One region of the Tatumella ptyseos genome, then DNA from elsewhere that is predicted to be linked to it. Evidence: predicted binding sites of a transcription regulator. Region 1 holds the regulator's gene; the other holds the start of a gene.
The links. The regulator CRP, encoded in region 1, controls carbon source genes, mostly activating them, when cyclic AMP is high. The targets are predictions, from matches to a motif close to ATGTGANNNNNNTCACAT.
Positions count from the first base shown of each region.

Region 2: a site for CRP is predicted at 1,062-1,079, ahead of rbsD (D-ribose pyranase). Genes of this name have one in related genera too.

Region 1 is NZ_CP130649.1:73,186-76,972, forward strand. It holds gene QJR74_RS00370 (YccS/YhfK family putative transporter) at 1-752, opposite strand, end outside; gene crp (cAMP-activated global transcriptional regulator CRP) at 825-1,457, opposite strand; gene QJR74_RS00380 (OsmC family protein) at 1,746-2,150, shown strand; gene QJR74_RS00385 (phosphoribulokinase) at 2,147-3,034, opposite strand; gene QJR74_RS00390 (YheU family protein) at 3,087-3,302, opposite strand; gene QJR74_RS00395 (hydrolase) at 3,299-3,787, opposite strand, start outside.
Region 2 is NZ_CP130649.1:3,134,908-3,138,694, forward strand. It holds gene alsS (acetolactate synthase AlsS) at 1-155, shown strand, start outside; gene QJR74_RS14790 ((S)-acetoin forming diacetyl reductase) at 169-942, shown strand; gene rbsD (D-ribose pyranase) at 1,191-1,610, shown strand; gene rbsA (ribose ABC transporter ATP-binding protein RbsA) at 1,612-3,126, shown strand; gene rbsC (ribose ABC transporter permease) at 3,123-3,787, shown strand, end outside.

The DNA of each region.
Region 1 (3,787 bases):
TCCTCCGGCTGATTCAAGCTAATCGTAATATGCTCTTGAATATCTTGAGCCATCAAAAAATAGCGAATCAGGAACCGGTCATTACGGTTTCTCGCTGCCGGTAACATATGTAATTGTTGATAGCATTGAGTAATCAGGTCAATCACTTTCTGTTGGCGCTTGAGAAGGTCCTGTAAGCTTTCGGGAGAGTCATCTGCACTAAAGATACGGTGATATTTATGCTCGCAGTAGTTTCCCAATTCGCGATAAAGCAAACTGAGTGTTTCACGAAGTTGCTGAGCTTGCGAGAACTTAAACCAAGCCCAATTGAACACGCCATACCAAACTGTCCCACCTAGATAGAGTAAGGGAGGGCCCCATATCGGCATGCGTCCAGCTAGGCTAATCGACAGCACAGCTGCCACCAGTGAGGCAGGTAAGAGCCGGCCGTGTAATGGACTAATCTCCCCCGTCACCCCGATGATTAATGGTAACGCGAATAGAAAGAGCGGTAAGGGATAGTGCTGCGCTAAACACCAAAGAAGCAAAAAGCTGCTGCAGGCGAAAAGTAATCCCCCCACGACGAGACGTTTAAAAAAGCGTTTATGTGGAGTATCTAATCCAGCCAGATTACAGCAGGATGGGACTAAAGAAAAAAGTAAGCCTGAGTGGAGATCGCCTAACAGCCAGCCTAGTGCGATCGGTAGACAGAGCACTAACGTTTGGCGGAAAGCATAATTTACTTCAGGGTGATAAATAAGTCGACGTAGCATTGCCACTGCAATTTGTTATATGAATGATAGTGATCGGTAAAAGGCAGGGTAGCTCCCTGCCTTCTGCACCGATTAGCGTGTGCCGTACACTACGATAGTTTTACCATGGGCCGAAATTAGGTTTTGATCTTCTAACATCTTGAGAATGCGTCCAACGGTTTCGCGTGAACATCCGACGATCTGCCCAATTTCTTGACGGGTAATTTTTATTTGCATCCCATCAGGGTGCGTCATCGCATCGGGTTGGTGAGCAAGATGCAGCAGAGTTTGCGCAATACGACCGGTGACGTCCAAGAAGGCTAAGTTACCGACTTTCTCTGAAGTGACCTGTAGGCGTCGTGCCATCTGTGCTGAAAGGCGGATAAGAATTTCCGGATTTACCTGTATCAATTGGCGAAATTTTTTGTAGGAAATTTCAGCGACTTCACACGCGGACTTAGCTCTGACCCAAGCACTACGCTCTTGTCCTTCTTCAAATAAGCCAAGCTCACCAATAAAATCGCCCTGATTAAGGTAAGAAAGGATCATCTCTTTGCCTTCTTCATCTTTAATCAGTACCGCGACAGAACCTTTAACAATGTAATAAAGCGTCTCTGCTTTTTCACCTTGATGGATCAAGGTGCTTTTTGACGGATACTTATGAATATGGCAATGGGAGAGGAACCATTCTAATGTAGGGTCTGTTTGTGGTTTACCAAGAACCATTCGCTTCTATCCTCTATTGTAATCGAACCTGGATGAAACCAGGGTGAGCCACTTTTGTGACCCTTATGAAAGCATCAAGTGCCATTTCTTTTTTTATTGGGCGATAAAAGTACCTTAGCCTATTCCGAGGTATTTTATCTTGGGATTAACGAAATAAATAATCCTTTCCCTGTTTTTAGCACAGGTTAGCGTCACTGTCTTGTATTGTATGAGTCCAAATGAGAGGTTTGCGAATTAATCCACCTCAGAGTATCTTAGCTTACAAATTCTGAAACCGGAGGCATAGGAGTGGAAGCGAAAGTAAAGTGGGTCGATGGGCTTTGTTTTGTCGCAGAATCGGCTTCAGGGCACCAAGTCGTCATGGATGGTAATCGCGGCGAAAAAGGACCGAGCCCAATGGAAATGGTCCTAATGTCGGCGGGAACTTGTAGTGCAATTGATGTGGTGTCGATATTAGAAAAAGGTCGCCATGAGGTTCTAGGATGTGAAGTTAAATTAACCTCAACTCGCCGTGATGAGGCGCCGCGACTTTTCACCCACATTAATCTGCATTTCATTGTGACGGGAAAGACATTGACCGATAAAGTGGTCGAGCGGGCGGTTTCCCTTTCCGCGGAAAAATACTGCTCAGTAGCACTTATGTTGGAACAAGCAGTAGAAATCACCCATAGTCACGAGATAGTTATCGTTTAGCATTGGCTTGTTAACAAGGTCTGTTGGCGCTTTTCAGCTAGTTTTTTAATGACTGGTGTCAAGATAAGTTCCATCGCCAAGCCCATTTTTCCGCCGGGGACTACCAAGGTGTTCATGGCGGAGATAAAAGATCCTTGGATCATGGCGAGGAGATAAGGGTAGTTAATCTCTTCCACACCGCGAAGATGGATCACCACTAAGCTCTCATCCATTGAAGGAATCGCATGAGCCGCAAAGGGGTTAGAGGTATCGACCATCGGGACGCGCTGAAAGTTAATGTGGGTACGAGAGAACTGCGGCGTGATGTAGTTAACGTAATCTTCCATAGAGCGAATCACTGAGTCCATTACTGCTTCGCGAGAATGACTCCGCTCTTGCATATCTCGTATTAACTTCTGAATCCATTCTAAGTTTACAATGGGTACGACTCCGACTAACAAATCCACTAAATCGGCAACGTTATGCTCTTCAGTAACCACCGCGCCATGTAATCCCTCGTAGAATAAAACATCTGTCTTTTCAGGGAGCGCTTGCCATGGTGTGAAGGTTCCGGGAACTTGTTTCCAAGGGACGGCTTCATCGTAGGTATGGAGATATTTACGAGAACGGCCGGAGCCAGTTTCAGAGTATTGCTTAAATGTCTGTTCTAACAGTAAAAAGTCGTTAGCGTCAGGACCAAAATAACTAATGTGTTTCCCTAAATCTCTCGCTTTACGGATGGCAACGTCCATTTCTGGTCGAGTGTAGCGATGATAACTGTCTCCCTCAATTTCAGCGGCTTGAATACCTAGCTGTTGGAAGATCTTCCGGAAGGCTAGGCTAGTTGTCGTTGTCCCGGCACCGCTTGAACCTGTTACAGCAATAATGGGATGTTTGGCTGACATAATGGTCTCCTTAGCGGGTGAGGGGGCGACAACTACGGCGTACAGTTATCCTTCAGCGTATATCTCGTGCAGCACGGAGGCTGACTGATTCATGTAATTCCGACCAAACAATGACGATCTCCCCTGCTTTAAGTTGCCGGGTAATATCAGCAACTTTCTCGGACAAGGTTTTCTCTTGCTCACCATAATCTGTTCCTTCTTGTAATACAAAGGACTCGATGACGCTCTGTAACGTTTCTGTCGGGAGTTCTTGCCAAGGTATGATCATGATGGCGTATCCAATTGTGTTGAAAGCCACTGAGGAATACGTTGTTCAAGCCACATTACTGGCTTAAACAAGCTACCCGTAACGAAACCAACATGTCCACCATATTCACTTAACTGATAGTCAATCGTTGGTGAAAGCTGTTCAGGTAAAGGGATAACATCGTCAGTCATAAAGGGGTCATCTGCCGCATGAATAATTAATAGTGGTTTAGTAATACTCGCAAGCCAAGGCATACCACTAGCTTGTCGGTAATAGTCTAAAGCATCAGAAAAATGATAAATACGAGAGGTAATCTTATCGTCAAACTCGCGAAGCTTTTTTATCTTCTTAAGTTCACCCGGAGCAATTGAAAAGAGATGTGGATGCGCCTTTAGTTTACGGCGTAGACTTTTTTTCAAACGTGTTAATAAATAATGCTGATAAAAACGCGAAAAGCCATCTTCGATTTTGACGCTACAGGGCTCAAGCATGAGTGGCGCTGAAAC
Region 2 (3,787 bases), 150 kb from region 1:
GTGCAGCAGGATTTGCCGTCGAAAGTACCGACCAACTTGAGCCTATTTTACAACGCGCAATGGATGTGGAGGGGCCTGCGGTCGTAGCGATTCCCGTCGATTATTCTGATAATCCACGGTTAATGGAAGCGCTACATCTTAGTCAAATTATCTAAGAAGGATAATAAGATGAAGCATAAAGTGGCAGTAGTGACAGGGGCAGGACAGGGTATAGGTGAAGCGATTGCATTACGGTTGTCCCGTGATGGGTTTGCTGTCGCGGTGGTGGATCTTGATGTGCAGGCCGCTACCCGCGTCAGTAAGAAAATTGAACAAGCGGGGGGAAAGACCTTGGCGATTCAGGCCGACGTAGCCGATCGCGCGCAGGTGTTCGCTGCGGTACAGCAAGCGCAGCAGACGTTTGGGGGCTTCGATGTCATTGTCAATAATGCTGGGATTGCCCCATCAACGCCTATTGAGTCGATCACTGAGGATATTGTCGACAAGGTCTATAACATCAATGTGAAGGGTGTTATTTGGGGGATGCAGGCGGCTATCGAGGCATTTAAGCAACTCGGCCATGGGGGAAAAATTATCAATGCTTCCTCTCAGGCTGGCCACGTAGGGAATCCAGAGCTTGCGGTGTACAGTTCCAGTAAGTTTGCCGTGAGAGGGTTAACCCAAACCGCTGCTCGTGATTTGGCTCCGCTAGGGATTACCGTTAACGCCTATTGCCCAGGCATAGTGAAAACGCCGATGTGGCAACGGATTGATAAAGAGATTTCAGCGGCAGCGGGGCAACCCGAAGGCTACGGAACGGAGCAGTTTGCAAAACGTATTACCTTGGGACGCTTATCTGAAGCCGAGGATGTCGCGGCCTGTGTCTCCTACCTTGCTAGTCCGGACGCTAATTATATGACCGGACAATCGCTATTGATCGACGGTGGAATGGTCTTTAGTTAATCCTTTCCCCCACTGTCTTCCTTAGGCAGTGGGGATCCCCATCTTTATCGAAGGGCTTAGGTCAAAAGCCGATCGTCTAAACATTTATTCCAGTAATGATTTACAGCGTTACATTAATTATTTGGTGTATATCACTGTTTCAGCGAATCGATTCGATGGCTATCACGTTTTTCTTATTACGCCATTGAGCGAGCGATCGGGCTTAGTTCATGCTACTGCCAGCGAAACGTTTCGCTGAGGAGCGAAGTATGAACAAAGGTCATCTTTTACATCCCGATATTGCCCATCTTGTCACGCAACTCGGTCATTTTGAGACGCTAACGATTGCCGATGCAGGACTTCCTATCCCGTCAGGGCTTCCCCGTATTGAACTGGCGTTGACCCAAGGTGTCCCTAGCTTTCGACAAGTGAGCGAAGTGGTTGCTAACGCGATGCAGATTCAAGCGGCACATATTGCCGACGAGATCGTTGAGCATAATCCTCAGGCCCATCAGCAGTTGCTGGCATTAATTGAACGAGTGTCAGTCGAGCAGGGACAACCGATAGAGATTTTCTACCTCTCCCATGAGCAGTTTAAATCGCTCACCCATCAGTCGCGCGCCGTCATTCGTACGGGGGAATGTACGCCTTATGCCAATGTGATCTTTACGGCGGGAGTCACTTTTTAAGATGGAAACTCAATGTCTCTTGGCCCTTACCCATATTGAAAAATCGTTTCCAGGAGTTAAAGCGCTGGATGATGCTTCACTCTGCGTCAAGGCCGGACGCGTCATGGCTTTAGTGGGCGAGAATGGCGCCGGTAAGTCGACCATGATGAAAATTATGACGGGTATTTACCAAAAGGATGCTGGAACTTGCCAATGGTTAGGGAAAGAGACGGTCTTTTCTGGCCCGAAACAGTCACAGGAAGCCGGTATCGGTATTATCCATCAAGAGCTTAACCTAATTGGTACCTTGACAGTGGCTGAGAATATTTTTCTTGGCCGAGAGCCGCGGCTTGCCTTTGGACGTATCGATTGGAAAACACTGTATCGCGAGGCCGATCGGTTACTAGCCCGACTAAAGCTCCGTTTTTCCAGCAAAGTCTTGGTGGATAGCTTATCGATTGGCGATCAACAGATGGTCGAAATCGCGAAAGTATTGAGCTATCAGTCGAAAGTGATCGTGATGGACGAGCCGACAGATGCTTTGACCGATACAGAAACCCTCGCCCTGTTCGAGGTGATTAATGAATTAACCGCCCAAGGGTGTGGCATCGTCTATATCTCTCACCGTATGAAAGAAATTTTTGATATCTGCGACGATGTTACCGTTTTTCGAGATGGCCGGTTTATTGGCGAATATCCCATCGACGATATTGATGAAGAACGCTTAATTGAACTGATGGTGGGTCGAAAGCTTGAGGATCAATACCCCCATCTTGATAAAGCGCCTGGCGCGATACGTTTATCGGTCAAGCAGCTATGCGGTCCTGGTATCCATGATATTAGCTTTACGTTACGCAGCGGCGAGATCCTTGGTATATCCGGGTTGATGGGGTCGGGGCGTACTGAGCTAATGAAAATGATCTACGGCGCCCACCCTATATCTGCAGGCGAACTGTACTTGAATCAACAGCCGATCCATGTGCGAACCCCACAGCAGGGACTAAAACAAGGCATTGTCTACATTTCCGAAGACCGTAAGCGGGAAGGACTGGTACTCGGAATGTCGATTAAGCACAACATGTCACTCACCGCCCTGCCTTACTTCTCAGGTTATGGCGGACGATTGAAACACCACGAAGAACGCCTCACTGTTGGGGACTTTATTCGCTTATTCAATATTAAAACCGACTCAATGGATAAGACTATCGGCTTGTTGTCGGGAGGGAACCAACAAAAGGTTTCTATTGCACGAGGATTAATGACGAAACCGAAAGTCTTGATCCTCGATGAACCGACGCGCGGCGTAGATGTGGGGGCAAAAAAAGAGATTTACCAGCTTATTAACCAGTGTAAAGCACAAGGGTTGAGCATCATCATAGTCTCCTCGGAAATGCCAGAAGTGTTAGGGATGAGTGACCGTATTTTGGTCATGCACGAAGGGCGTATGAGTGGCGAGTTTACTCGGCAACAGGCGACACAAGAAAAACTGATGGCAGCCGCCGTCGGCAAGCAGCATAGCGAGGAGTTAGTCATATGAATCCCACCACCGCCAACCCGATAGTTAAACGCTCGTTATGGCACGGTATTCGCGAGCAAAAATCCTTTATCGCACTACTGCTATTAATTGCGGTAGTCGCAACGCAAAGTAGTAATTTTTTCACCCTAGCGAACCTCTTCAATATCTTACAGCAGACCTCCGTCAACGCCATTATGGCGGTGGGGATGACCTTGGTGATTCTGGCTGCAGGTATCGATCTATCGGTCGGCTCCTTACTGGCCTTCACTGGTGCCTTAGTCGCGTCGTTAATCGGTCATGAGGTTAATGCACTACTAGCCGTTAGCGCAGCCTTAATCGCCGGGGGGCTCATCGGTGGTGTAACGGGGATAGTGATTGCGTGGGGGAAGGTCCAAGCTTTTATCGCAACCTTAGTCATGATGCTGTTACTCCGTGGTGCGACCATGGTCTTTACCGACGGTAGCCCGATCAGTACCGGATTTAGCGATAATAGCGATCATTTCAGCCTGATCGGTATTGGGCAGTTGTTCGGTGTGCCGGTACCCGTGTGGATTATGGCGGTTGTCTTTATTGCCGCATGGTATCTGCTCAATCATACCCGTTTGGGTCGCTACATTTACGCACTGGGCGGTAATGAGGCCGCTACCCGACTTTCAGGAATCAATGTTACTCGCATAAAAAT